Regions from separate parts of the Alistipes sp. AF48-12 genome, predicted to be linked through region 3. Evidence: riboswitches for the same ligand, from Rfam matches in the RefSeq annotation. Region 3 holds a riboswitch; each other region holds the start of a gene.
What was found. Region 3 has a riboswitch for cobalamin ahead of DW082_RS00670 (TonB-dependent receptor). Riboswitches for the same ligand answer to the same signal wherever they lie in the genome.
Positions count from the first base shown of each region.

Region 1: another riboswitch for cobalamin. It lies ahead of DW082_RS04780 (cysteine-rich CWC family protein); the one in region 3 lies ahead of DW082_RS00670 (TonB-dependent receptor).
Region 2: another riboswitch for cobalamin. It lies ahead of DW082_RS08900 (threonine/serine exporter ThrE family protein); the one in region 3 lies ahead of DW082_RS00670 (TonB-dependent receptor).
Region 4: another riboswitch for cobalamin. It lies ahead of DW082_RS13265 (TonB-dependent receptor); the one in region 3 lies ahead of DW082_RS00670 (TonB-dependent receptor).

Region 1 is NZ_QUDJ01000005.1:137,823-145,229, reverse strand. It holds gene DW082_RS04810 (glycosyl hydrolase) at 1-436, opposite strand, end outside; partial or broken gene DW082_RS04805 (YncE family protein) at 616-999, opposite strand; gene DW082_RS04800 (carbonic anhydrase family protein) at 1,112-1,858, opposite strand; gene DW082_RS04795 (acyl-CoA carboxylase subunit beta) at 1,873-3,405, opposite strand; gene DW082_RS04790 (acetyl-CoA carboxylase biotin carboxyl carrier protein subunit) at 3,398-3,925, opposite strand; gene accC (acetyl-CoA carboxylase biotin carboxylase subunit) at 3,936-5,474, opposite strand; gene DW082_RS04780 (cysteine-rich CWC family protein) at 5,471-5,704, opposite strand; cobalamin riboswitch at 5,804-6,012, opposite strand; gene DW082_RS04775 (O-antigen ligase family protein) at 6,594-7,407, opposite strand, start outside.
Region 2 is NZ_QUDJ01000012.1:62,455-69,861, forward strand. It holds gene DW082_RS08890 (MFS transporter) at 1-1,027, shown strand, start outside; gene DW082_RS08895 (methylated-DNA--[protein]-cysteine S-methyltransferase) at 1,039-1,572, shown strand; gene DW082_RS08900 (threonine/serine exporter ThrE family protein) at 1,601-2,998, opposite strand; cobalamin riboswitch at 3,142-3,342, opposite strand; partial or broken gene DW082_RS08905 (PLP-dependent aminotransferase family protein) at 3,487-4,151, opposite strand; gene DW082_RS08910 (ABC transporter permease) at 4,391-6,769, shown strand; tRNA gene DW082_RS08915 (tRNA-Gly) at 6,896-6,968, opposite strand; partial or broken gene lepA (translation elongation factor 4) at 7,137-7,407, opposite strand, start outside.
Region 3 is NZ_QUDJ01000001.1:131,071-138,477, forward strand. It holds gene DW082_RS14785 (DUF1016 N-terminal domain-containing protein) at 1-104, opposite strand, end outside; gene DW082_RS00655 (RteC domain-containing protein) at 182-787, opposite strand; tRNA gene DW082_RS00665 (tRNA-Ser) at 1,544-1,632, opposite strand; cobalamin riboswitch at 1,775-1,989, shown strand; gene DW082_RS00670 (TonB-dependent receptor) at 2,135-4,141, shown strand; partial or broken gene DW082_RS00675 (YncE family protein) at 4,162-5,306, shown strand; gene cobO (cob(I)yrinic acid a,c-diamide adenosyltransferase) at 5,418-5,936, shown strand; partial or broken gene DW082_RS00685 (ABC transporter ATP-binding protein) at 6,014-7,407, opposite strand, start outside.
Region 4 is NZ_QUDJ01000028.1:8,396-15,802, reverse strand. It holds partial or broken gene DW082_RS13270 (YncE family protein) at 1-107, opposite strand, end outside; gene DW082_RS13265 (TonB-dependent receptor) at 104-2,119, opposite strand; cobalamin riboswitch at 2,228-2,431, opposite strand; gene DW082_RS15220 (hypothetical protein) at 3,355-3,477, shown strand; gene DW082_RS13250 (helix-turn-helix domain-containing protein) at 3,478-3,642, shown strand; gene DW082_RS13245 (helix-turn-helix domain-containing protein) at 3,646-3,951, shown strand; gene DW082_RS13240 (hypothetical protein) at 4,121-4,609, opposite strand; gene DW082_RS13235 (GNAT family N-acetyltransferase) at 5,138-5,650, opposite strand; gene DW082_RS13230 (efflux transporter outer membrane subunit) at 5,662-7,017, opposite strand; gene DW082_RS13225 (efflux RND transporter permease subunit) at 7,082-7,407, opposite strand, start outside.

The sequences.
Region 1 (7,407 bases), on a different contig from region 3:
ACGGGCCGCCCGCCATCGCCCAGCCGGGACATCCTTGCATCGTAAAGCGCAGTCCCAGCCGCTTGCACTCCTCTGCGGTATGCCGGACGGCATCGTCCCACAACGGACTGAGGCAGGCGATCTGCGATTCCGTGCCGGGCCAAACGCCGCCGAACTGTCCGTGGAACAGTTGTATTCCAGAAAAGCCGGCCGCCGCGATCGCTTCCAGGTCGGCGGTAATTCCTTTCGGGGATACGTTGCCCCCGATGTAATGGAACCATGTTTCCGGATAAAAAACTTTCGGGGGGGACGCGAAAGCCTCTTCGTCGCTTTCGCCGAACGGCTTGTTCAGCTCGTCCGCCGGAGGTACGATAGGTACTTGCGCTGTCAGGGAAGCAAAAGGAAACAGTAAAAAAGCGGCATACAGCAACCGCCGTTTGGGGCTTAGTCTGTTCATGTTCGGATCGGTTAGTCGGTTGGTTTGTAAAGTCAGACGACTAAGATCGTTAAAAAAAAAGGAAAAATACTATTCGGTCTGCAAAAATCTTTTCCTGTTCCGCCCGTTCGATCGCTGGCGGGTTTTCCGATCGGGCGGGTGTGCCCGCGATTGCTTCACCGGTCGCAATCGTTGCGCGATTATTCGAGCGGCCGTAATTTTTGGTAGGTGAATGCGATGTGCGCGGGGATATCGTCGGTCGTGACGGACCATTTCTTTTTTCCGTCCGGATCGAAACAATTCGGCGTGCCGGGCGTCACGTAATCTTTCGCATCGGTTACGAATATCTCCCGCGTGTCGAGATTGACGGCTACGCCGTAAGGGATCTGAATCGTTTTGTCCGTTCCGTCCCGGATGAAATTGCGCGAAACGACCCGCTTGGTTTTCGTATCGACGATGGCGTAGGTGATCGTGTTTTTGTTGGTGATCCAGCTCCATTCGGTGCTGTAAACGTAGAGCGAATCGCCGCACAGGGTCATGTTGCTGTTCGGCAGCAGGTCGAGGACGTCGGTAACGCGGTCCGTTTTTTACGGATACGGAAAGGGAACGGATAATCCCGGACGGGGTTGCCTGTACGGCATGTGTTGACGACAGGCTCCTGCGATAAACGTTCGATAAACACGCGGGCGCAACATCTCATAAAAAAGTAACGGCTCCCGTTTTCATGTGGTAGATGGCGCCGACGATTCCGATTTCTCCTTTGTCTTCCATTTTTTTCAGAATATCGCTTCCCGAGCGGATTCCTCGAACCGCATGTTGTATATTGCGAATACACACTTCTTTTACATACTCCGGATTGGATGCATTTTTTTCTCCCCGGAATGTTTCGTTGGCGCGGGCTACGGCGGGTTGCAGGTTCGACAACATGGCGGTGACATGACCGAGCTGGACATGGTCGATGACCGATTTTATGGCGCCACAGTGTTCGTGACCCAATACGACGATCAATTTCGCGCCCGATACCTTGCAGGCGAATTCGAGGCAGCCCAACACATCCGCATTGACATAATTGCCGGCAATCCGCACCACGAACAGCTCTCCGATACCGCGATGGAATACGTCTTCCACCGGAATCCGGGAATCGATACAGGAAAGGATAACCGCTTTGGGATATTGCCACAAGGCGGCTTCCCGTATCCTTTTCGTATTGTTCCGTACCGTTAGGGCTCCACCGGCAAAATCCCTGTTGCCCTGCTTTAAAATTTCGACGACTGTACCGGGCGTCAGCTTCGCCTGTTCTTCCGAAGCCAGGGCCTCGTTGTCGCGGTCCGCGGGGGACGAAACATGTCCGTGCGCGGGTTCACTCCGGTCTTCGAACGGACAGGAGTCTCCGTTACGTGTTTCCGAAAGTATTCTGTCGGGGTGGTCTGTTTTCCCGTTCATTCGGCTTTTGGCAACTACAATGGCATGTTGCCGTGCTTTTTATGCGGATTGGTTCTCAGTTTGCTCTGGGTCATTTCCAGGGCCTGGATCAGTTTGAAACGGGTCTGGCGGGGAAGGATGATTTCGTCTATATATCCTTTCTCGGCAGCCTGATACGGATTGGCGAAATTCGCGGCATATTCTTCGAGCTCTTTCGCTTTCCGGTCGTCGTCCGCGTTGCGGTAGAGAATGTTGATCGCTCCCTGCGCACCCATGACGGCAATTTCGGCCATCGGGTAGGCGAGGTTCACGTCCGAACCGGTCTGTTTGCTCGACATGACGATGTAGGCTCCGCCATAAGCTTTGCGAAGAATGAGCGTGATTTTCGGCACGGTGGCTTCGACGTAGGCGTAAACGATTTTCGCTCCGTGGCGGATGATGCCGTTGTGTTCCTGCGTACAGCCGGGAAGGAACCCGGGGACGTCTTCCAGCGTGATGATCGGGATGTTGAAACAGTCGCAAAAACGGATGAACCGGGCCGCCTTGTCCGATGCGTCGATATCGAGCACCCCGGCCAGAAATGCCGGCTGGTTGGCTACGATTCCCGCCGTACGCCCGCCCATGCGGACGAAGCCGATCACCACGTTCTTGGCGAAATGCGGCATGATTTCGTAGAAATAGTTGTCGTCGGCCACCGATTCGATCAGTTCTTTCACGTCGTAAGGTACGTTGGGGTCGGAAGGGATCAGATCCGTCAGGCGTTCGTCTTCCCGGCGGACATCGTCCACGGCTGGTCGTGCCGGCGCGTCTTCGAGGTTATTGGACGGCAGGAAACTCAGTAACTCGCGGATGCCCATCAGCACTTCTTCTTCTGAGTTACCCAGGAAGTGCGCTACGCCGCTTTTGCTGTTGTGTGTGTAAGCGCCCCCGAGTTCTTCCTTGGAAACTTCTTCATGGGTGACGGCTTTCACTACGTCGGGGCCCGTGACGAACATGTGGCTTTTTTCGTTCACCATGAAAATAAAGTCGGTCAGCGCCGGCGAGTAACATGCGCCTCCGGCGCAAGGGCCCAGGATTGCTGAGATCTGAGGGATGACGCCCGATGCAATCGTATTCTGGAAAAAAATGTTGGCATAACCGGTCAGGCTGTCGACGCCCTCCTGAATGCGCGCGCCCCCGGAATCGTTCAGCGCGATGATCGGTGCCCCGTTCTTGAGGGCCATCGTCTGCACTTTTACGATCTTGCCGGCGTTGGTGAGGCTCAGCGATCCACCGAAGACCGTGAAGTCGTAGGCGTAGACGTACACCGGACGCCCGTCGACCTTGCCGTATCCGGAGACGATCCCGTCGCCCGGAATTTTCTCCTGCTGCATGTGGTAGTTCGTGCAGCGGTGCGTGACGAATTTATCGAATTCCACGAAGGTGCCCTTGTCGAGCAGCGTCTCAATGCGTTCGCGGGCGGTCATTCGGCCGGCCTGATGTTGTTTTTCGATTTTTCGGGTTCCGCCGCCGAGTTCAGCGGCTTTGTCTTTCGCGAGGAAATCTTTTAGGATCTTATCGTTATTCATTGTTTTGGTCGTTGGTTAAAATATCGAGTTTTATCAGCGGTTGGCCCGTAGCGACCGGATCACCTTCGCAGACCAGCACTTCGCGGACGGTGCAATCGCCGACTACCTTCAGGTTGCTTTGCATTTTCATCGCTTCGAATACGATCAGGGTATCTCCGTCGGTTACCCGGTCGCCCGCGGCGACGTTTATTTTTACGATCTTGCCTGGCATTGCCGCCGTGATCGTATCGTCCTGGCGCCCGTCGTCTTTGCGGCGCGAACGGAGATATTTCTCCTGGGCGTCGACGATCCCGACATCGTACGAATTGAATCCCCGGTTCACTTTGTATCGCTTGCCGTTGTCGGAACGGACGATCTCCATGTTGTACGACTGTCCATTGAAGATGACGGAACAAACCCCGTTGTCGGCAATCACGATATCGACGTCGTACATCTGCCCGTCTACAGCGATGCGTACCTGATTCCCTTCTTTTTCGACGAGTTGCACTTCGGCGACCCGTTCTCCGATATGTATTTCCATACGTTTCGTTTTAAATTCCCATTACGCCTTTGCGTTTGCCGAATTCGCGCCAACGGTTCAGCGTGCCGGTGTCCGTCGCCGCGGGTGAACTTCCTCCGCCTTCCTGTTGCATGACCAAATAGTCGATCTGTGCGGCGATCAGCACCAGGTCTTCGACCAGTCTGTCATCCGCTCCGGCCGGGAAAGGTTCCCGTAAGTAGCGGTGTATGATCTTTTCGTTTTTTTCGAGAAACGCCGTGTCGTAGCCGCCCCGGACGAAGTCGGGCGTATGCATGATGGCGTTCAGGTAAGAGATGTTGGTTTTGATGCCTGTAACTTTGTATTCGTCCAGTGCCGCGCGCATACGCTGGACGGCGTATTCGCGCGTAGTCGCCCGGACGATCAGTTTGGAGATCATCGGATCGTAGTAGACAGGAATTTCGTAACCCTCGTAAATGTAACTGTCGATGCGGATTCCGAGCCCGTTGGGTTCGGTAACCTGTTTGACGAGTCCCGGCGAAGGCATGAAGCCGTTGTCCGCATCCTCGGCGCAAATCCTGCACTCGATGGAGTGCCCCCGCTGGACGATGTCCGTTTGTCGCAGGTGCAGCGGGCGGCCCGAGGCGATGTAGATTTGTTCTTTGACCAGGTCGAGGCCCAGCACTTCTTCAGTTACGGGATGTTCGACCTGGAGTCGGGTGTTCATTTCGAGGAAATAGAAGTTGCGGTTTTTGTCCACGAGAAATTCGATCGTTCCCGCCCCGACGTAACCGACTGCCCGGGCCGCCGCCGCCGCGGTCTTTCCCATTTCCTGTCGCAGTTCGTCGGTCAGGAACGGCGACGGACTCTCTTCCACGATTTTCTGGTGGCGGCGCTGTACCGAACACTCCCGGTCGTACAGATGGACGATATTCCCGTGCGCGTCCCCCAGTATCTGGAATTCGATGTGGTGCGGTTCCTCGATGTATTTTTCGATGTAGACTGTTTCGTCCCCGAACGACGACAGAGCTTCCGATTTAGCGGCGGCGTACGCCTCGCCGATTTCGCTTTCCGACCGGATCAGGCGCATACCCTTGCCGCCGCCGCCGGAAGCCGCTTTCAGAATGACCGGCAAGCCGATTTCTCGGCAGATCCGTTCCGCTTCAGTGGCCGATTCGAGTTGGCGCTGGATGCCGGGCACCACGGGCACGCCGGCTTCCGTCATCGACCGGCGGGCCGAGATCTTGTCGCCCATCCGTTCGATCGTCTCCGCACGCGGGCCGATGAACGTGATTCCCGCCACTTCGCATTTTCGTGCGAATCCGGCGTTTTCCGATAGGAAACCGTATCCCGGATGGACGGCGTCCGCACCGCATTTCAGAGCTGTTTCGATGATTTTATCGACGTCGAGGTAACTTTCTTTCGACGGAGCCGGGCCGATGGGATACGCTTCGTCGGCCAGCATGACGTGTTTCGACATGCGGTCGGCTTCGGAGAAAAGAGCTACCGAACGGATTCCCATTTCGCGACAGGAACGGATGATTCTGACGGCGATTTCTCCTCGGTTGGCTATAACGATTTTTTCGATCATTCGCTATATGATTTAGGTTTTACAATAGGAGCATACCGGGGATTGATCCCTGTCGAGTAGAAGGTCTCCCTGAGTATGCGAAGGCAGTCGTTGCATAGGCAATCGTCGTAATTATCCGCTATGAACCGACGCTGGGCGTCATCCAGAGCCACGCCCGCGCAGAGGCAATCCATAACAGCATCGAGGGAACATGCAAAACGTGTTCCGCAACGAGGACAAACTTTTTCCATCGTTATCACACACCGCAAACGGTCTGCATTCAGCAGAACGATCCGGATTAAAAAAAATGATTAAACTTTCCACGTTTTAACATCCAACCCTCGGGACGGTAAAACATCACCTGAACCGGCAGGTCTTCTGACTGACTCCCGTCCTGATGCCTTCCCGACGTTATCGTTTGCCGCCAGTGGCCATTCAGATCGTTTCAGGACGTTGTTCGGAGTTTCACAGCAGCGGGACTGTCCGGGATTCGCACCCGGTTCCCTTTTATCGCCTTTCTCTGAGTGCAAAAAGGCGAACCGATTCGCCGTCAAAGTTAAAACATTTATTTCATTACTTCCAACTGTTTCGTTGTAATTTCGTTCTTTTTATTTTGTAAATATTTTGTATTTAGTTGTTTGTGTGTTGCAGTCAACTACGGATGTCGCTGGGTAAAGACGATGAAAGAACGATTTTCCGGTTTGGGCGAGAGAGCCGTCCTGATTATAACTTACATTTCCTGAGAGAGAGCCTTTCGGCATTTTTCATCGATTCCGGCCGGCACGAATCCGCGCGTGAAACGTAAAATGCTTTTTCCCTGCGGATCGTATCCGGTTTGCCGGGCGGTCGTTTTCCGGAATTACTACCAGATCTGTTTCTCGTCCCGGTCGACCGTAAATATTCGATTTCCTTGTCCGGGCTGAGATACAGTAAGAGAAAGAGGGCCTTGTTCGGTATGTCGTGGAAAGTCAGTTTGATATCCCGGGCCTTTTGCCTGCCCAGCGAAATCCATCCATTCTTGTCTTTCCTGTAGAACAGCTCGTCGGTATCTCCGATTCTGATGTTGTTGTCATTCCGGCCTACTCCGGAGCCATTCGAGACTGCGCGCGCGGGGCTACAAGAAGGAAACAGCAATTAGCATTAGTCGCCGACTCGTTCCCGCATTTTTATTTTTATTGCGGAGACGAGTCCCGACGGTATTTTTACGGGTTTGTCTGCGATCTCCGCCGCCAGAGCCTGCGCCCTGTCCGGCCGGTTCGTGCTGTCGTATACGTTCACCAGTTCGTACAGCGGCATGAATCGTCCGGGGCACATTCGCGACGCCAGCAGGTAACAGGCTTCCGCCCGGCGGAAATCGCGCCGCTTTTTGTGGGCATCGGCTTTCAACATCTGCACGTCGTAGTCGTTCAGCATTTTTTCGCAGGCCGTCGCCGCTTCGAGGCTTTTGTCCGCTTCGCCCGCATCATTCAATTCCGCTGCGTAATTGTAGAGGAAATAAGCGTTTTTATCCAAAAACGGGTACAGTCGCTCGTATTCCGGCAGCGGCGGGCGATCGGACGATGCGGTTTTCTGCACGCGGTGCCATCGGTTTTCGTAATACATTTCTTTCGCAGTAAATCCCAGCAGCGCGGCGGACGACAGCGCGGCGAGGATTCCGGAAGCCCGCCGCGCGCGGAACCGTTCGCAACTTCGGCGCGACTGGGCCGTCAGGCCGCCTGCCGCGAGTGCGACGATCGACCCGGTGAACGGATACGAGAGCGGGTATGAAAAACAGCAAAGCGCCGCCGCGGCCGACAGTGCCGTCGCGAGCGTGTGCGATTCGTCGTTCGGGTTTTTCCGATAAGCCCGGATCAGGCTTGCGATCCACAGCGCCGTCAGCAGCAGGGCGACGGCTCCGAATTCTGCGGTCAACAGCAGAAACTCGTTGAACGGGTGTTTTACGTTGTCGGCCAGC
Region 2 (7,407 bases), on a different contig from region 3:
GACTTCGTCGCTTTTGCAGCCTTTCGCCGGACGTTTGGCGGACCGTCATCCGAGGCCCTACTCGCTAGCCGTAGGGATGTGTTTCACGCTGGCCGGACTGCTCGCGCTGTCCGTAGCCCCCGGCTTTGTCTTTATTTTGGCGGCGGTCGGCCTGATCGGCTGCGGTTCGTCGGTTTTCCATCCTGAATCCTCGCGGGTAGCGCAGCTCGCCTCGGGCGGGCGCAAAGGACTGGCACAGTCGATCTTTCAGGTCGGCGGCAACGCGGGAAGCGCTATGGGGCCGTTGTTGGCGGCTTTGATCGTGATTCCGTTCGGTCAGGCTTCGATCGGCTGGTTCGCATTGGCCGCGCTGCTGGCTATTTTCATACTTATTAAGATCGGGAACTGGTACAAACGGCGGCTGGCCGTAGCGGCACGCAAGACCGTCGCAACGGCGGCGGCGCCGGCTCACGGACTTACGAAGCGAAAAATCCGGGCCGCGCTCATTATCCTGGGCGTATTGGTATTTTCGAAATATTTTTACATCGCCTGTATGACCAACTATTTCACGTTCTTTTTGATGGATAAATTTTCGATGTCGGTACAGGGGGCGCAGTACTGTCTTTTCGCATTTCTGGCGGCTTCGGCGGTCGGAACATTCTTCGGCGGGCCGCTGGGCGACCGCATCGGACGGAAATACGTGATCTGGGGTTCCATTCTGGGGGCCGCTCCCTTCACGCTGATGCTTCCCTATGCCAACCTGGCCTGCACCATCGTACTGGCGGTCGTGATCGGCCTTGTCATCTCGTCGGCGTTTTCGGCGATTCTGGTCTATGCGACCGACCTGATGCCGGGAAAGGTCGGCATGATCGCCGGAGTATTTTTCGGACTGATGTTCGGGCTGGGGGGACTCGGTTCCGCCTTTTTCGGCTGGCTGGCGGACAAAACCAGCATCGAGTATATTTTTCAGATCAGTACGTTGTTGCCTTTGCTGGGTGTAATAACGGGCTTTCTGCCTAATATCGAATCGAAGAAAACCAATAAATAAATAAATCAGCGATGCAGTACACTTTTAAATACCGGTCGCCCCTCGGCGGGATCACGATCGCAGCCGACGACGAAGGCCTGACGGGGCTGTGGTTCGACGGGCAGAAATATTTTGCCGACACGCTGTCGGCCCGGCACGAAGAGAAAATGCTGCCGGTATTCGGGCAGGTCAGGGAATGGTTGGACTGTTATTTCGGCGGCGGCATCCCCGGTTTTACGCCGCCGGTGCACCTACAAGGTTCGCCGTTTCGGCTCGCCGTCTGGGACGTGCTGCGGCAAATCCCGTACGGGGAAACCGTCACTTACGGGGAGATCGCGCGGGAGATCGCCCGGCGACAGGGAGTACGGAACGTATCGGCGCAGGCCGTAGGCGGCGCCGTGGGGCACAATCCCGTCAGCATCGTCGTGCCCTGCCACCGCGTCGTCGGGAGCAACGGAAGCCTGACGGGTTATGCGGGCGGCATTACGCGGAAAGTGCGGCTTCTGAATCTCGAACGGGCGGAAATGTCGGGATTGTTCGTTCCGAAAAAAGGGACCGCATTGTAGGCGGCCGGCCGCTGTCGCGTCTTCTCGTTTAGCCGATGTCCGTCAGGTTGACGAACTTACCGTGCAGCCTGCGCCGCTCGATGAGCAGTTTCAACTGTTTTTGACGTTTGGGAGTGATCCAGCGGCGTGCAAAAATGTTCGGGATGGCCACGCCGATAGCGATGCAAAGGATCATAAGCGAGGCCTGGATGGCATTGTTCATCGCTACGGTGACTTCGCCCACCACGCCGCGCATATCGATGAAAGCAAACAGCGCCCGATACATCAGCACGCCCGGGATCATCGGGATGACGCTGGGAATCGATAGGCAATGGTGAGGGGTGTGGAACCAATGCACCGCCCGCGTTACGATGATGCTGATAAGGGCCGAGCCGACCAAAGAACCGATCACTGGACCCATGTCCAGTCCGATATTGTGGTTGCTCGGGCCAAGATTGACAAAGTTGCGGGAGCAAACGGCGATGACGCCTCCTACGGCCACCACCCAGAGCAACCGGCGCGGGATATTGAAGATCATCGAAAATCCTACGGCCGATATGGCGGCCGCTACGGCGAATTCGAAATAGGTGTGATGCGGCGTCATGCTCAGATCCTTCACGAAGTTGTCGATCCCGCAGACGTGGATGGCCAGCGCGATGCCGAACGACATGGCGACCACGATGAGCAATGTATTGACGGCCCGTGTGATACCCACCTGCACGTAGTTATCCAGCATGTCGCTTACAAAATTAATCAGCGGGACGCCGGGGACGATGAAAAGAGCGCAGGCCATCAGCGGATGCCACGGCGTATCGGAATGGAGAACGGCATGGAGCGGTCCGGGCAGTGCGAGCGTCGATATAAACGTGGAAACCCATGCCAGCAACGTTGAGACGAAGGCGGCGACGGCAATATTCATAAAGTGATTGGAACCCAGATCATTGAGCACCGCACGCAAGCGGAACCCCAGGATAGCGGCCACCGAAGCGTAGAAGAAGGCCGGCCAGTCGCAACCGAACTGGATGCAGAACCCGCCGCAGGCGAATCCCGCGCCGACGGCTACCTGCCAGGGGGTGTAGTTACGTTTGCGGGTACGGATTTTTTCCAGCTCCTCCTCGTATTTTTCCAGCGAATAATCCTCGCGGATGGCTCTCCAGGAGAGTTTGCTGACGGCGGAAATAGCAGTCATGTTGATGCCGTGTTTTTCGCAACTCTGGAATTTGGAAAACGAATGTTCTTCGTCGCCCAGGTTTACCATCAGCATGTTGTAGTTGATGTAAATATGCAGGTGTTCGTCGGGCAGTCCCAGGTAGGCCGCCGTGCGTTTCATGTTGCGCATGATGCGGCTCGTGTCCGCCGCGCTTTCCATCAATAGCTTGCCCGTACGCAGCAGCAGGTCGAGCTTCCGGTGCAAAAGTTTTTCCGAATACTGTGATGTCTTTTCCATAACCGCCTCTCTTTACATCCGACAAACCGGCATTGCCGTGCCGGTGTTCAAAAGTTCCACTACGACGCTGACATACTTTCTCATCCGTATATTTCTCAAAACGAGGATAATTTTTTTCGCTATTTTTCTAAACCCACGAGCAAAAACAGCCTTTTACGAACGGCAGGTCTTCTGACTGACTCCCGCTTTGAAACCTTCCCGGCCCCTTTCGAAACCAGTGGTATCGTATGATCAAAGCGTAAACGGAGCTTCACAGCAGCGGGACTGTCCGGGATTTTCACCCGATTCCCTTTTAATCCGGACGACAGAAAAGCGCCCCCGGAACCGATTCCGAGGCAAAGATAAGTTTTTAAAATTAATTAAAATAGATCCGCCGCGATATTTTAGGGCAACCTGCGAACTTTTTCGGGCGAGAAAGGCAAATAAAAAACTCCCTTCGGGAAGAGCGTTTTTCGAGGTTTGCGCGCCGGGACGGTCGCCGGAAAAGGTCATTCGGATTTGCCGATATATTCTTTGACGACCTCCCCGAAGATTTTAAGTCCTTTCTCGATCCGGTCTCCGGGTATATTGGAATAATTGATCCTGAGGATATTCTCTTTATGCTCGTTCGGAAAAAAGAGCTGCCCGGAACGAAAGCTATTTTTTTTCGAGGCATTTGTTTAAAATTTCGCGCGCCGAAATCCCTGTCGGAAGTTCGATCCAGATAAATAGTCCGCCTTCGGGCCGAATGAATCTTATGTTCGCGGGGAAGTAACGTTCGATGGATCCGACCGCAACGTCCCTGCGCCTTTTGTACACTTCGACTATCTTTCCGATATGCCGGTCGATGTCGTACCGTTGTAGATACCGGGCGATGATCATCTGGGCCATCGTATTGCATTGCAGGTCGGTTCCCTGTTTGACCAACCAGGACGTACTTGCGGATGATGTCCTTGTCTCCGGCGATCCAGCCGATCCGGAATCCGGGGCAGAAAATTTTAGAAAAACGTCCCGTGCACGGGACGTTGCCGGTCGTGTCGAAAGACTTTACCGACGGCAAAGACGCTCCTTCGAATCTTAGCTCGCCGTACGGATTGTCTTCCTGTACCGCGACGCCGTATTTCGAGGGCAGTCCGGCCAGTTTCTTGCGTCTTTCCAGGCTCCACGTTTTTCCATCCGTTCATTTTCAATCCATCCGACTTCCGAGCAGGTTCTTAACACTCTTTTGCCCTCATCTGTAAAGGATTCATTCAACAGTGTCCATTAATTTTACACACCCGGATCGAACCACACAACATAAAATCCTGTATTACAAACATTAGCACATCACGGCATTATTTTCGAACATTGCTGTATCGATTGAAAAAACACTCCGCCGGATCCAAAGCGGAAAAATAAAAACCGACGACCAATATGAGGGATCTGAACATCGCCATACGCTCGCTCTTCAAAAGGGGACGGCATAACGTAACAAAAATCGTCTCGCTGAGTATCGGATTGGCCATCGGTCTGGTACTGATTGCCAAGATCTATTTCGAACAATCCTACGACTCGTTTTATCCGAATGCGGATAGGATCTATCGTTTGACGGGCTACACGAGCAACGAAAACGAGTCGAAGGTCAGCGAATCCGTTTCGGCAATCGTCGCTCCGACCATGAAAGAGGAAGTACTGGGCATCGAAGCCGCAACCCGGCTGACCCATATCGGCGGAGACAGGAACAAATTCATAACGTCCGATAAGCGGCGCTACTCGGTCGGCGGCATCCTGATGGCCGACAGTTGCCTGTTCGACGTGCTGCCGCGTCCGGTACTGTCGGGCGATCCGAAAAAGGTATTGGCCCGGCCCGGCTATGCGATGATTTCGCGCTCGTTCGCCGATAAGCTCGGAGGAATCGACCGGGCAGAAGGCACGGTCATCGCTTCCGACAACAAACCGGAGATGACGCTGACCATCGGAGGCGTATTCGAAGATCCGCCGGAAAACTCGCACTTGCGCTACGACGTACTGGTCACATTGGAGGAAGCGGACGACGGAGGCTTCCTGGCCTGGTTCGGCCGCCACTACCTAACCTATGTGCTTCTGTCCCCCGGCGTCACGCCCGAAACCCTGCGTCCGGCCATCGACCGGATGCAACAAAAACACATCGTCCCCCAAGCCCTGCAAAATGCCGGCGTCGACCGATTGGCATTTTTCCTGAAACCTATAAGGGAAGTGCATACCGGCGAAGCCAATATCCGGAACATGACCGTCATGCTGGCGATCCTCGCTTTCGCGCTGCTGTTCACGGCCGTGATGAACTATATCCTGATCGCGATCTCGGCGATCGTGAACCGTAGCAAAGAAATCGCCCTGACTAAATCGTACGGCGCATCCGGGACCGACATCCACCGTATGACGATGTCGGAAACGCTGGTACATATGATTCTTTCGCTCACTCTGGCCGTCCTGCTGATCCTCGCGTGCCGGGACACCGTCGAAGGATTGCTGAACGTTTCGCTTGCCGCCTTGTTCTTCTCCAAAGGAGCTTTCATCCTGTCGGGCATTTGCGCCATTGTATTTTTCGTAACCGGGTTCGTCCCCGGCATGCTGTTCGCCCGCATTCCGGTAGCGTCCGCCTTCCGCAATTTCAAGGAAAACCAGCGGCATTGGAAGCAGGGATTGCTGTTCATGGAATTTACGGCCTCGGCGCTGCTGGTTTCGCTGCTGATCGTAATCGGCGAACAACACCGGCATATGCTGAACAGCGATCCGGGATACTCGTACGATCGCCTGGCTTACTGCGCGGTCACCGATCTGGATTCGACGGCTCGAACGATGTTGACCGACGAAATCGAAAAACTTCCGGAAGTGGAACAAGTGTCTTCCTGCATAAGACTGCCGTTCGGCCAAATGCCGGGCGGCGCGGCGATGTTACCCGGCACGGACCAGACCTGTTTCGAGATCGCCGATCATTTCCGCGTCGGCGACGGATTTCTGGCCCTGATGGAAATTCCGGTCGTCGAAGGACGTTCGTTTACGGAAGAAGTATCCCATTCCAATGAAATTATGGTAAGCCGCTCTTTCGTCGATCGGATGAAGGATTTCGCGGATTGGCCCGACGGTGCGGTCGGCAAGCGGATCTCGATCACGGGGCACGAGCAGAGAGACTTTACGATCTGCGGCGTATACGAGAATTACCGCATCGGATCGTTGGCCGGCAACCTGGACGATCGGCCCTCCGTCATGCTCTACGGCCGCCAGGATCGGCGCATTCCGTCGAGATACCTGCTCGTGAAGTTTCGCAGGATGACGGCGCAAGCCGTAGAAAAAGCGGATTCCAGATTGCAAGAATTGATGCCGGATGCGGAACTGGAGCTGACGCTTTACTCCTCGAGAATAGCCGGACTGTACGAGAGTTCGCGTATGCTTTGGATCTATGTTACGATCGGAGGTCTGATTACGGTAATCATCTCGCTGATCGGCCTAATCGGTTATACGAATGATGAGATCAACCGCCGCCGCAAGGAAATAGCCATCCGCAAGATAAACGGCGCATCGGTACGAACCATTCTCCGGATTTTCCTCGGGGACATTCTGAGGATAACCCTCCCGGCAGCCCTGCTGGGTTGCGGCATTTCCTACTTCGTTTCGGAATACTGGCAACGGCAATTTGCCGAGAAAGTTCCGCAGAACCCTTTGTTTTTTATCGCGGGCGGCCTGAGCGTTTGCATCATCGTCACCGCCTGCGTGGTTTACCGCACCTGGAAAGTAGCCAACGAGAATCCGGTCAACAACCTGAAGTCGGAATAAACCAAGTTACGTACCCCGGTCTTTTCCTGCTTTTCCTTTCGGGGGCCTAAAAAGAAAAAATCCTTACATATCATGGATACATAAGGATTTTTCTGTCTTTTACAGCCTCTTTATCAGGGCTTTAAGAGCGGAAAACGAGACTCGAACTCGCGACCCTCAGCTTGGGAAGCTGATGCTCTACCAACTGAGCTATTTCCGCATTGAGCGTTGCAAATATCCGTTTTTTTATCCGTTTTAGCAAGTATTTTCAGACAAAAACAACGCATTTTCTCAAAAAACGGCAACCCGGCTGTCGGCATCCCCGTTTACGAACCGTCGGCGCCGGTACGGACAGCCCGGAAGAAACCGCTTTTCCCGGAGCGAAACGTCAATCCATTTTTAGCACGGCGAGGAACGCTTCCTGCGGAACTTCTACGTTACCGACTTGGCGCATCCGCTTCTTCCCCTTTTTCTGCTTTTCGAGCAGTTTGCGCTTGCGGCTGATATCGCCGCCGTAACACTTGGCCGTCACATCCTTGCGAACCGCTTTGACCGTCTCGCGGGCGATGATCTTAGCGCCAATGGCAGCCTGTATAGCGATATCGAACTGTTGACGCGGAATCAACTCTTTGAGCTTCTCGCACATCCTTCGGCCGAAT
Region 3 (7,407 bases):
GAGTTGATCGCGGCGTATGCCTTTTGGCGGGCATTGGTTACGATCCGCTTGATCTCTTGTATGAAATCAGGGGTATATAAAGCGGTAATATCGTCTTTTTTCATTGTTGCCGAATGATTTTACGACAAAAATACATAAATTAACGGAAGAACGCCGTATGTTCTCCCGTTTATCGGTAAGGTTACCGCCTCGCCCGTTCTTTCTCCTCATCGCGCTGCATGAGCAGGTTCAGCCGCTCACGCAGCTTGTCGAGGAAATAGGTGCGGCTCTCGCTCTTGCAGCGTTTGATGTCCGTATAGGCGTTATAGCAATGGCTGTCCTTTATTTCCAGCCCGAATATCTGACCGAAAAACGCAGCCAGCTCCTTGATGTCGTTCTCTCCGTCGTTGATACAGCCGATCTCGTCGAACGCATAGATGATCTCCACCAACTCGACGAGACTACCCGTCCAGCGGAAAGGCGTGTCCGGAATATCGGATTTTTGCGCCGACAGCGGAGGCGTCTGGGTTTGGAGGTATCGAAACATCCGACGCACGAACGTCAGGGCTTTGCGGATAGGAATTGTATGGGAAGATTCCGCCTTGTGAATCTCGTGCAGACAGCCCAGTTCCTTTTCGATATAGGCGAGCGTGAAGATAAGGTGATGCCGCTGGGATGGCGGAGCGCAGCATACGGTGCAAACCTCTTTGATGAACTCGTTATATACCGACGGCGTTATGGTGCGGGCGTCGGCTCCGTCATTGATCAGACGGAAAAATTCGTTTTTTGTAAGTATGAGGAAATCCATTCAGTTTCTGTTTTTCGGGTTGTTGTACTCCGTGACTAATTACGTGTTGCGCACGCTTCACATAAGAACAACCCCCTTTCCTGTGGAATGGATCGTATCGGATTGATAATTTATAAGTTATTGGATTGATTTTCGTATGACGAGCCGTTTCCACCCCGCAAGTCATAGGGTCATCCCTGCGATTGCGTATGCGAAAATACTATTATACCCCCTGCGGCTTGCAGCCGCAGGGGGTACAACGAAAACGGATAGCCCTGCCGCAGAGCGGCTATTCTTTCACGGGCCGGACGGAGAAGCCCCAGCTTTTCCCACTTGAAGGGCTCGGGCTGATTCCATTTTTGCTTATCATGAACTGACGCCCAGAATGGGTCGCAGTCGCTTGTCCCGTCCAGTAACCGTATGTATATCCGTCGTAATATATTACGTGGCCATCCGTATAGTACCGTATTCCCTGGCCTGGAATAAAGATCGTGCTTCGCCGTTGAGTGATACACGCTTGCGCGGCGAGAGTTTCGACGTCCGCCCCGTTCGAGAATAACAAGAGAGCGGAGCGGCCGGGCATCCGTTTCCGTTGTACCCCCTGCGGCTGCAAGCCGCAGGGGGTATAATAGTATTTTCGCATACGCAATCGCAGAGACGGCCCTATGCCCCCTCATTTGTGTCCTTAACGGAGAAAAAAGAAAACACCCAAACTTACATTTTAGGGTGTAAATCTGGGTGCTATCCTTGTAATTCGCTGACAATCAGCCTTGTTTGCGGAGAGTTAGGGATTCGAACCCCAGGAACCACATAAGCGGTTCAACAGATTTCGAGTCTGCCCCGATCGACCACTCCGGCAACTCTCCTATTGCGGATGCAAAGATAATACTTTCCGGGATATATTTTCCATCCCGGACGTATTTTTTTGAAAAACACTCCGACGGCACACCGTCCAAACGTCCGGACGCACATTTTTTTACGATCCGGCAGCATCGTCCCGAAAAAAAACTATCTTTGCCGTGCAAAGGTTTCCGCATCGCGCTTTCGACCGCGATCAGGGAATTAAAAGGGAATGCCGTGCGAATCGGCAACAGTCCCCGCTGCTGTAAGTTTCAGTTCCGAAAGGAATAAAATGTTTCGACACTCTTGGCCACTGACATCGAGTCGGGAAGGCGCCGAAACGGAAACGAGTCAGAAGACCTACCTTTGCTTTACGGATTTTACAGTCTGCGGTGAACAGACGAAAATCGACGGAATTTCCGGCTGACCTATTTGCGCACGATGCCGCCCGCTGTAAAACCGAATTGGATTTTTTAACGATCAACGAGCGGCATGGAACGTATTCCTCCCATTTATCTCTTCCTGTTTATGTGTTGCCTGACACCGGCGGCGCTTTATTCGCAGAACGGCTCCGACAGCCTGACACGCAAAGCGTATCCGGACAGCCTACGCCATTACAGCATCGACGAGGTGACCGTATACGGACAGAACCAACCGTCCCGGATTATCCCCGCCCAGGAACTCTCCGGCAAAGAACTGCAGCGACTCAACGCCCTGTCGGTCGCCGATGCGGTACGCTATTTTTCCGGGGTGCAGATCAAGGATTACGGCGGAATCGGAGGACTCAAAACCATCAATATCCGTAGCATGGGCACCCAGCACGTCGGCGTTTTCTTCGACGGCATCCAACTCGGCAACGCACAGAACGGGCAGATCGACCTGGGACGCTTTTCGCTGGACAACATGGAATCCATTTCGCTGTACAACGGGCAGAAAAGCGCGGTATTCCAGCCGGCTAAAGATTTCGCATCGGCCGGTTCGATTTACATGCAGACGCGAACGCCCCGTTTCGACCGAGACGGAAAAAACAACCATTTCGGCGTGTCGATGAAAACCGGCTCTTTCGGCACGGCCAACCCGTCGATCCTGTGGGAACACCGGTTCAACGACCGGCTCAGCAGTTCGTTCAACGTCGAATACCTGTACACCACGGGCCGCTACAAGTTCAGCTACACGAAAAAAAACGGATACGACACGACTGAAGTGCGCCGCAACGGCGACGTGCGCGCCCTACGGGCCGAAGGCGGCCTTTTCGGCCTGGTACGCAACGGCGAATGGAAAGCGAAAGTCTACTTTTACAACTCGGAACGGGGCTACCCGGGCGCTTCGGTGCGACAGGAACCCGGACGGTTCCGGCACGAAGACCGGCAGTGGGACGACAACTTTTTCGTACAGGGTTCTTTCCGGAAAACCTTCAGTCCGTTTTACAGTCTGTTGCTGAACGGCAAGTACGCCTACGATTACCTGCACTACCTGTCCGATCCGCGCCTCGACGAGAGCACGATGTATGTCAACAACCACTACTACCAGCAGGAGACGTATTTATCGGCAGCCAACGAATTTACGTTTTTCAAATGGTGGAAAGCCAACCTCGCCGCCGATTTCCAATGGAACACGCTGGACGCCGACTTGGTCGATTTCGTCTATCCGCAGCGCTATTCAGTACTGACGGCCGCGGCGACCTCGTTCGAATTTCCCCGGGTCAAAGTGCAGGCAAGCCTGCTGCACACTTATGTCCACGACCGGACGGAAGCCGTCGGGGGAAGCGCCGGCGACAAAAGCGAATTCACGCCCACCTTCGTAGTCTGGTACAAACCGTGGAGTCGGCCGGAGCTGAGTTTCCGCGCATTCTACAAACGGATTTTCCGGATGCCTACGCTGAACGACCTGTACTACACGTTCATCGGCAACAAATACCTGAACCCGGAATACACCACCCAATACAACCTCGGCGTCACCTATGCGAAAAATTTCGACGGCATCCTGCGGCGGATCGACTTCCAGGCGGACGCCTACTACAACGAAGTGGACGACAAGATCGTCGCCATGCCCACCAGCAACCAGTTCCAGTGGACGATGATCAACCTCGGTCGCGTGGAAATACGAGGGATCGAAACGACCGTGCAGACCAACTGGCTGTTCGGTCCGGTAACCTTCAACGCCCGGCTGAACTACACTTACCAGAAAGCCCAGGACGTCACCGACCGGACGAGCGAATGGTACGGCGGCCAAATCCCCTATATCCCGTGGCACAGCGGTTCCGCCGTACTGAATCTCGGCTACCGGGGATGGGATCTGAATTACAGCTTCCTTTACACCGGAGAACGCTACGAATCCGTCGCGAACATCCCCGAAAACTACGCGCGGCCGTGGTATACGCACGACATGGCGCTCTCGAAATACATCCCGTTCAAAAAAACGGCGCTGCGCATCACCGCCGAAGTGAACAACATCTTCAACCAGCAATACGAAGTCGTACAATGTTACCCGATGCCGGGCACGAATTTTAAAATCAAAATAAACTTTACGTTATGAAAAAACATTTGACAAAATCCCTGCTGCTTTTGCTGCTCAGCGCAGCCGTCTGCAGCCTCAACTCCTGCCGGAAAGAAGAAACGGGCACCCCTTCGTCCGGTTCGGGCGGCGGAGAGGGAGAGACCGCCGGTACGGTGAAAGGATTCTTCCTGCTGAACGAAGGCAATCAAGGCAGCAACAAGGCCTCGCTCGACTATTTCGACTACGAAACGGGCGTCTACACAAAAAACATCTACCCCGAGCGAACCCGGGCGTAGTCAAGGAATTGGGCGACCTGGGCAACGACCTGCAGGTTTACGGCGAAAAACTGTATGCCGTGATCGGCGGTTCGGGACTGGTCGAAGTAATGGATGTCAACACGGCCAAGCACGTGGGGCAGATCTCCGTTCCGAGCGGCCGCCGACTCGCATTCAAAGATCAGTACGTCTACATCAGCTCCTACGCAGGCCCGCTTAATTTCGATCCGAACGCCCGGAAGGGTTATGTGGCCCGGATCGACACGGCGCAACTCGGGAAAGTCGATACCTGCGTGGTCGGCTATCAGCCCGAAGACATCGTCGTCTCCGGCAACAAACTTTACGTTGCCAACTCCGGCGGATACCGGGCTCCGGTCTACGACAGCACGGTTTCGGTGATCGACCTGAGCACATTCAAGGAGATTTACAAAATCAACGTAGCGATCAACATACAGAAGATGAGGCTCGACCGTTCGGGCAACCTCTGGGTGTCGACCCCGGGGAACTACTACGACATCCCGTCGCGGACTTTCGTGATCGACACGAAAACGGACAAAGTGACCGACACGCTCGAAGTGCCGAACGCCAACATGGCCCTGCGCGGCGACTCGCTGCTACTGTACAGCGCCACCTGGGACATGACCACCGGAAAAAGCGCCTATTCGTTCACTTTCATAGACACCCGGACGAAAAAAGACGCCGGGCAGAATTTCATCAAGGACGGAACGGATAAAAATTATACCGCAGCCTATGAAATCGCGGTCAACCCGGACAACGGAGACTTTTTCGTCACCGATGCGAAAGACTATATAACGCCCGGAAAGATCTATTGCTACGGTTCCGACGGACGCACCAAATGGTCGGCCACCACGGGCGACATTCCGGGGCACATCGCATTCACGCATAAAAAGCTGCAACCGCTGAAATAACGGCTCCCGCCGCAAAACGACAAGCTCCGGAACCTCCGTTCCGGGGCTTTTTTCCGTACCGTCCGCCGCTTTCCCCGCAATAAACCGTATTTTTGTAAAAACACGACGATCATGGGCAACAAAGGATACATCCATGTGTACACCGGGGACGGGAAAGGAAAAACGACGGCCGCTTTCGGGCTCGCGGTACGGGCGCTCTGCGCCGGAAAAAGCGTCTACGTCGGACAGTTCGTCAAAAGCATGGCCTATCACGAAACGAAAATAGCGGAAATGTTCGACAAACTCCGGATCGAGCAACTGGGTCGCGGCTGTTTTATTCGCGAGGAGCCGGAACAGACCGATATCCGGATGGCCCGCGAAGGACTGGACAAATGCGCCGCGCTGATGGCCGGCGGCGACTACGACGTAGTGATACTCGACGAACTGACCATCGCCCTGCACTACGGATTGCTGACCGTCCGGGAAGTGCTCGAAGCGTTGGACCGCCGCCATCCGTCCGCCGAGATCGTCATCACGGGCCGTTACGCCCCGCAGGAACTGATCGACCGGGCCGACCTGGTAACCGAAATGCGCGAAATAAAACACTATTACCGGCAGGGCGTACGCTCGCGCGACGGGATCGACAAATAGCGACTCCGCACGCACGGAAAAACGATTTTCAAATTGAAAACAACGCGGCAACCCGTAAGCGAAGCCGCGCGGGAATTTTACTCCTCGACCTGCTGCATCTCGATCAGCCGGGCATAGATGCCGTGCCGTTCCATCAGTTGTTGGTGAGTCCCCTGTTCGGCGATCCGGCCCTTTTCGATCACGATGATCCGGTCGGCGTTGTGGATCGTGCTCAGACGGTGGGCGATCACCAGCGAAGTGCGCCCTTTCAGTAAGGCGTTCAAAGCTCCTGCACCAGTTTTTCGGACTCGGTATCCAATGCCGAGGTCGCTTCGTCGAGAATCAGTATTTCCGGATTTTTCAACACGGCCCGCGCGATGCTCAACCGCTGGCGCTGGCCGCCGGAAAGCTTCATGCCCCGGTCGCCGATGTTGGTCTGATAGCCGTGCTCGGTCTCCATGATGAAATTATGCGCATTGGCCACGACGGCCGCCTGGCGGATCTCTTCGTCGGTGGCGTCCTGCTTGCCGAGCCGCAGGTTGTTGGCGATCGTATCGTTGAACAGGATGGTCTCCTGCGACACGACGCCCATATACTCCCGCAAACTTTCGATGTCGTACTGACGAATATCCACCCCGTCGATCAGGATCGCGCCGCCCTGTATGTCGTAAAAGCGCGGGATCAGATCCGAAAGCGTCGATTTGCCTCCGCCGGACGGACCGACCAGCGCAACGGTCTCCCCTTTCCGTATTTTGAAGTTAACGCCGCAAATTACCTCCTTATTATCGTAGGAAAAACGCACGTCGCGGAACTCGATTTCGTCGTGCAGTCCGGTCATCCGGACTGCATCGGGCGCATTGGTGATCTTGCTTTTCTCATCGAGCAGCGCCAGCACGCGCTCCCCGGCCGCAATCCCCTGGTTGATGTTGGCGAACGAATCGGTAAACGAACGCAACGGCCGGGTGATCTGCGTAAAGATCGACAGGTAGGCGACGAACGCGCTCGCCTCCAGATCGCCCGACAACACCAGGCTGCCGCCGTAGACCATCAACACCGCCGCCGCGGAAATCCCGAGAAACTCGCTCGTCGGCGACGCCAATTGCTGCCGCCGCGCCATGCTCAGCGAGATCCGCGAGAAAAGACCGTTGATATCGTGAAACTTATTGCGGATATAGTCGGTCGCATTGTACCCTTTGAGGATTTTGATCCCGGTCAGCGATTCGTCCATCAGGCTGACCATATCGGCAAAACGTTCCTGCGCAGCCGTAGCCGACTTGCGCAGCCGCTTGACGATCGAACCGATCACCAGCGCCACGACCGGCAGGAAAATCACCGAAAAAATCGTCAGCTTCCACGAAATCATCACCAACGCGATCAGGAAACCGACGATCATGAACGGATCGCGGAACGCAACCAGCAGCGTATTGGTGATGCAGAACTGCACGACCTGCACATCGGACGAAATTTTCGAAATGATGTCCCCCTTGCGCTC
Region 4 (7,407 bases), on a different contig from region 3:
CCTCCCGTATTCGTATTCGTGGAAGGGAGGACCGGCTCGTCTTTTCGGCACGAACCGAGGCAGAGAAAGAGCGACAATAAAACCGCAAATCGTCGTATGAAACTCATAATGTCAGGTTAATTTTGATTTTGAAGTTCGTCCCGGGCATCGGATAGCACTGGACGACTTCATACTGTTGGTTGAAAATATTGTTGACTTCGGCCGTGACCCGCATACCGACGCGGTTCCACTGAAAACTCTTGGACAGCGACATGTCGTGGGTATACCACGGTTGCGAATAGTTTTCCGGAATATTGGCCACCGCTTCGTACCGTTCGCCGGTATAGATAAAGCTGTAATTCCAGTCCCAGCTTTTATAGCTGCCGCCCAGTATGGCCGATCCGCTGTGCCAGGGGATATAGGGAATCTGCCCGCCGTACCATTGGCTTTCGGGATCGGTGAAATCCTGCGCTTTCTGGTAAGTGTAGTTCAGGCGGGCATTGAGGGCAACCTTCCCGAATTGGAAACCGGATTGTACCGACGCGTCGATGCCGCGTATCTCCACGTACCCGAGGTTGACCATCGTCCACTGGAACTGATTGGATGTGGGCATGGCGATGATCTTGTCGTCCACCTGATTGAAATAACCGTCCACCGATACGTCCAGATAAGTCAACCCGTGACCACCGAACGATTTGTTGTAAACGATCCCCACGTCGTACTGGGTCGTAAACTCGGGCTTCAACTGTTTGTTACCGATGAACGTATAATAAAGATCGTTGAACGTAGGCATACGGAATATCCGTTTGTAAAATGCCCTGAGTTGCAGATTTTCCGCGCTCCACGGGCGATAAGACATAACGACCGTCGGTGTGAACTGGCTCTTTTCCGGAGCTTCCTCGCCGAGGGCTTTGGTTTTGTCGTAGATATAAGTATGAAGCAGGCTGGCCTGCATACTGAATTTTTCGAACTGAACGGACGTGGCCAATGCCGTCAGGACGGAGTACCGCTGCGGACAGGCAAAGTCCACCAAGTCGGCATCGAGCGTGTTCCACTGGAAATCAGCGGAAAGGTTGACTTTCCACCAGTCGAAAAAAGAGAAGCCGTTTACGGCCGAGAAATAGACCTCCTGCTGCCGGTAATGGTTATCGACATACATGGTCGTCACGTCGAGCCGTGGATCGGACAGGTAATGCAGGTAATCGTAAGCGTACTTGCCGTTCAGCACGAGTGTATAAAGCGAACCGAACTGTTTGCGGAACGAAGACTGCACGAACAGGTTACGGTCCCACTGGCGGTCTTCGTGCTTGAACTTTCCCGGCTCCTCCCGCACCGAAGCGCCCGGATAGCCGCGTTCCGAGTCGTAGAAATAGACTTTGGCCTTCCACTCTCCGTCCCTGATCTTTCCGAACAGTCCGCCCTCCACCCTAAGAGCGCTGACATCGCCGTTACGCCGCACTTCGGTCGTATCGTATCCGTCCTTCTTCGCATAGCTGAACTTATACCGTCCGGTCGTATACATATATTCCGCATTGAACGAGCTGCTCAGTTTGTCGCTGATCCTATGTTCCCACAACACGGACGGGTTGACCGTACCGAACGACCCTCCTTTGACAGAAAAACTCAGGTTGTAATTTTTGACAGAATCGAAACGTGGTGTCCGGGTAGTCATGTAAACCGATCCCGCGGAGGCATAATCCTTAGCCGACTGGAAGATGGCGCTTTTCTGCCCGTTGTACAGCGAAACGGCCTCCATATTGTCCAGCGAGAAGCGCCCCAGGTCGATCTGCCCGTTCTGGGCGTTGCCCAACTGGATGCCGTCGTAGAACACCCCGACGTGCTGGGTTCCCATGCTCCGGATATTGACCGTCTTCAATCCCCCGATTCCGCCGTAGTCCTTGATCTGGACGCCGGAAAAATAACGAATGGCATCGGCCACGGAAACCACGTTCAGGCGCTCGAGTTCTGTTCCCGACAATTCCTGTGCGGGAATGATCTTCGGCAAGGTCCGGCGGCCGTAAACCGTCACTTCCCCAATCTCGTATTTACGGAGTACACTGTCCGATTCCTGAAGAAACGTCGTGTCTTTCGGCTGGGCGGCAACCGAAGTTGTAAAATACTTATTTTCAGTAAATTGCATGCAAGTTCATTCGTTTGCACGATTTACCTCTGCAGTTGACCGACAAAAACAAACGAAATACGATGTTTGGGAGAGCCAATTACATACCACCCGTGATCCCGCAGGGGTAAATCCTCGTTATCGCAAGGCAGGTCTTCTGACTCATTTCCTCCGCTGCGCCTTCCCAGTTTAAAACCAGTGGCAAAGAGTGCGCGGAGTTGCCCTATAAGGACTGAAACTCACAGCAACGGGTATTGTCGCAGATTCTCACTGCATTCCCTTTTATTCCCGGAAGCAGATAACTTCCGGAAAACCTTGCGGCACAAAATTACGGAAAATATTTTTAATTAATATTGTTACACTTTGGTAAACTTGCATGAAATTAAACAAAAGGCATATGCCAGCCTGTTACCTCTCTGCAAACTACCATTCTACTATTAGTAAAGTAAAAAACTATCTTTGACTTTATCGAATTATCACATGCTAACTCTATAAAACTGTAGCAAAGGATTATTGTAACCGGACACAAATATCATTTTATCATTTTGTAAGGCTACAACCGTAGTATTGACTACGATTGCAGCCTTACAAAGCACCAAACTGTACGACAGTATTCTTCTTGATACGCCCGACCGCGAACCGCCCAAACCGGGCTATTTCGCCGGTTATCAAGCTTGGTCGCCTGAAGCCTTATCGGCCAATTGTCCATTCTGTAACCCAATCCAGAAAGGCTGAATCTCTTTTATGGACCGAATTTCCCGGCACGCGTCGAGCGTGAGCAAGTTAGGTTTTGGTTTAACCAAAACATTTCGGTTTAACGGATTAAACCGAAACTCCTTTTGCTCCGGTGTCGCATTTTTCAGAACAGGCAAAACCTCAAACAGAGAAGCGTGGAGTTGCAAAAAACTCAAACAGCATTCATGTGGTCATATATTTCAGTCTGCCAATGACATGTATGTTAATCCGTTCCGGACTCTTCCGGATTATCCAAGACTATTCACGACACCGGGCGGGGAAACGCTACAACCAGTCTGAAACGGTTATATATTGCGGGCAAAATCATCATCCGGCCGCTTTTATAAAATGTAAAGAACCGATGAAAAACCGAGCGCACCGTATCCGCGACCGATGAGCCTTTCTTATCGCACGGAACCGTAAAAAGAAAAGACAACACGAACAATCAACCGTAACCGGCTTCCGCAGGCAGATAACTCCAATGGGAACCGGTTACCATGTAAATTTAAAATCGAAAAAGTATGGATAAAATCGTTTGCGTCGGGGAGCGGACATGGATGAGGCTCCTCGCCCGACTGGAAGAGTTATCGACCCTCGCCGGAGAGGTCCGGCAGAAATTCGATCCGCAGGTATCGGAGGGATGATTGGACAGCCAGGACGTGTGCCTGTTGCTGAACGTCTCCAAACGTACCCTTCAAACCTACCGGGACAAGAAACTACTGCCTTATACTTCGATAGGAGGCAAGTTCTTCTACCGGGAGAATGACGTGGCAGAATACCTGAGAAGTAAAACCATTAAAAGTAAGTAGGTCATGTCTTGGGATTTTTTGAACAGCGAAAGCGAAGAGGTGAAGAAAGCCTTTTCGCAGATCAGTGAAACGGAAAAGGCTTTGCGGAAAGCCATCGACAACTACCGCCCCTCGGTTATGAAAGAACGGTACCTTACGGGAGAGGAAGTATGTGCCTACCTACATATCTCGACCCGCACGCTGCAGAACCTACGGGACAGTCGGCAGATCCCTTTCACCGTTATCGGCGGCCGCAACATCATCTATCCCGAATCTGGCATCCGGGAAACCCTCCTCAAGAACCTGCGCCCGACCGAAGATCCGTTCTAATGTGGATAGATTACCCCCATTAAATAGTGATTCGGTTTGAACTATTCGAAATTTTCGAATAGTTCAAACCGAAGGCCCAAGACAACCTGATATAACAACTGAAAACATGAGCATGTCCCCGGCCGTCGTATCATAGGCCGGGGATCGCTTTAAACGAACTAACCCTTTTCTATCTGTATTCGGGTAGATAATTCTGCCGGGCATATTGGGTAAAAGATTCTCCTTTTGTCTTCTCCATCGCTACATCATACACGGCCTCGACACTGATAAATCCTCCGCAGCGGCGGGACAGCTCGCCGTCTATGCCCACGTCGAACCTCAGATCGGGCGACTGGCGGTTATATTCGTCCAGCTTGCCGTGGCAATGCCCGTGCAGCATGACCGAGCCGTGGGGCTTGCGGTTCCAGGTCAGCAGCGGATAGTGGCACAGGTTCAACACCATGTTGTCCGTCAGCCGGGAGCACATGCTCGGACGAACCGTCAGGTCGAGTATTTGTGCTGTGGTCTGGAAATAGTTCGAGTAGGCTTTGACCGAACCGTCGTGGTTACCGGTTATGAGATATTTGCGTCCGGGCAGTTTCTCCAGCAGATGCCGGGCGTCTTCGCTTTTGAAGAATGTAAGATCGCCGAGGATGTAGACCATATCCTTCTTGTCCACGGTCGACCGCCAAAGGTCGAGCAGCCATGCGTCGTGTGCCGTCGTATTGTCCCGGTCGGCAAAAGGCCTGTCCGTTTGGTACCGGAGTATGTTCTGGTGGCCGAAATGCAGGTCGGCGTAAAAAATATCCTATTCATATCGCTTTTGTCGTTTGCGGAGCGATCGCCGTCGGACCGCTTCATGGGTTATTAAATTCATTTTCTGGTCGATTGTTCCAATCGTGCGGTACAAGGGAATCGTACATTCAATAATCGGTTTCATTTTTTCATAAGTGAATAATAGACATTAGCCAATAAAAAAGAGATACTGCTTGCGAAGCAGTATCTCCTATGATAGCCGTGAATGATTTTTATCAGAAACTACGCATACGAACATACCGCCCTGGCCGGGGTATTTTAATAATACCGCCCCGGTGCTCAGGTAATGGAATGTTCCGGAAATTTATCATCTGTTCTTATTCAACTGGTTACGATGCAAAGGTAAATATGCTCTGTCGAATCTTGTAATATTTCAACATAAATTTTTTGATTATATCACCTTTTCAAATATGAAATATTCATCGTGGCTGTTTTTTCCCGTAAGCGGGTAATTGGGATCGCAATGAGCCTTGTTGAAAAATTCCACTATCTTGAATCCGCATTTGTTGACGTAGAAGTGAATGTTCCGTTTCTCGAAATAAGGAGTGACCAAACGCCAGACTTTTGTAGCAGGGTATAGTCGTTCGATTCCCTGCCATATCTGGAAGCCCAAGCCCTTACTGTGATACTCGGGATATACATAAAATAACTCCAAAGAGCTATGTCCTGTCAAGGCATCTGCCTTTATCGCCACGCCGCCGACTTTTACACTGTTAGCATATACTGCATATGCCTCACACATAATGTTTTGCAAAATACGGCAGACTTCATCGGTTGGTATGATTTCCCTGCCGTCTTTCGGCGGCCCGAATGCCTCGACTGCGGCAATGGAGAAAATCTCTTTCACGTCATCGCAAAATCCTTTGTAATCCCTTTCACCGAGTTTATCGAATGTTATACTCATGATTCCTAAATTTATTGTCCTCCACCCAATGCGTGATACAGGCTTATGATGCCCTGTATCTCGTCGAATTTGTCCTGTGCCAATGATTTCTGGACATCCAGCAGAGACTGTTGCGCGGTCAGCACCTCCAGATAGTTCACGGAGGAATGGCGCATCAACAGTTCCGTCTTCCGAACTGCCTCCTGTAAAGAAACGACACTTTGGGAATTTATCGCCAGTCTTTCACGTGCTGTTTGCAAAGCTACCAGTGCGTTATTCACCTCGCTGCCCGCCGCAAGCAGTTTCTGCTGAAAAGCCAATGCCGCTATTTCCTGCTCTGCCTTGGCTATTTTCAGGTTGGCGATGTTCGTTCCGCGATTGAACAGCGGTTGCGTCAGTGAGCCGATGGCATTGAGCAGCCATTGTCCGGGATTGAGCACGACTCCGCCGCCGTTGTTCGTCCATCCCGCACTTCCCGACAGGTTGACGGAAGGATAGAAAGCCGCTCTTGCCACGTTCGTGGCATAAAAAGCCTTTGCCAACGACATTTCAGCCTCCCGTACATCGGGGCGGTTCGCCAATAGCTGAACAGGGATTCCTATAGACACCGAATCGGGAAAGGTCTGTCCGGCAAGTTTTCCCCGTTCTACGCTTCCGGGTATCTGCGCCAACAACAGGCACATTGCATTTTCGGTCTCTTTCAGGCTTTTGCGCATGGACAGCAGGGAGGCTTCGAGCGTCGCCCTGTTCGCCTCGGCCTGCAACACCGCCGCGTCATTGGCTTTTCCCGCCCGCATCAGCGAACGCAGCGTGGAAACCGTCCGCTCCCAGCTCTGCAAGGTCTGTTCCGTAATTATTATCTGCTCGTCCAGCATCAACAACGTGTAGTAGGTCGAAGCGACCGACGCCACGAGCTGGGTCTGCACTGCCTGCCGGTAGGCATACGACTTCTCCAATGAAGCATGGGCTTCACGTTTTGCAGCCGTAATCTTGCCGAATATATCTATTTCCCAACTTGCAGCCCCGTTTATATTATAGGTTTTGGCCGTTGAGCCGTCCCAACCGGTCAGTCCGCCTTCTACCCCCACGTTCACGGACGGCAGATAAGACAGACGGGCGGTCAGCAACGCGGCTTCGGCCTGTTCGACACGCAGGCGGGCTGTACCCAGATCAGTATTGCGGACCAAGGCCGTGTCGATCAGCCGTTGCAGGCAGGTATCCGTAAACAACTCTTTCCACGAGAGCGTCGCGATGGATGTCGAGTCTTCGGAACTATACTCCTTGCCGTACAGGTTTCTGTCCACCTCTGCCGTCCGCGGGTATTTTCTGTAAACGCTGCAACCCGACAGTACGGCCAATATCAATGTACTTATGATTATCCGTTTCATTCTTCCTCCTTTTGATTCTTTTCTTTCAGATGCTTCATCAACGCTACTTTTTCCATTTCCCCCGTTATGGCCGGGTCTGCCTGTTAACGGCAATCGGTTTGATACGTTCCTCAATGGACTGGAAAAACATCCATAGGGCGGGAACGATGAACAGCAACACCATGGTTCCGACCAGCATGCCGCCCACGGCACCGGTACCGAGCGTGGAATTGCCGTTGGCTCCCACGCCCGAAGCGAACATCAGCGGGAGCATACCGAATATCATTGTGAGTGCCGTCATCAGGATAGGCCGCAGACGGCTTTTCGCCGCTCCCACGGCAGCCTGTTTCAAAGACATTCCGCTGCGCCGGCGCTCGCCCGCGTAATCCGTAATGAGGATGGCTGTCTTTG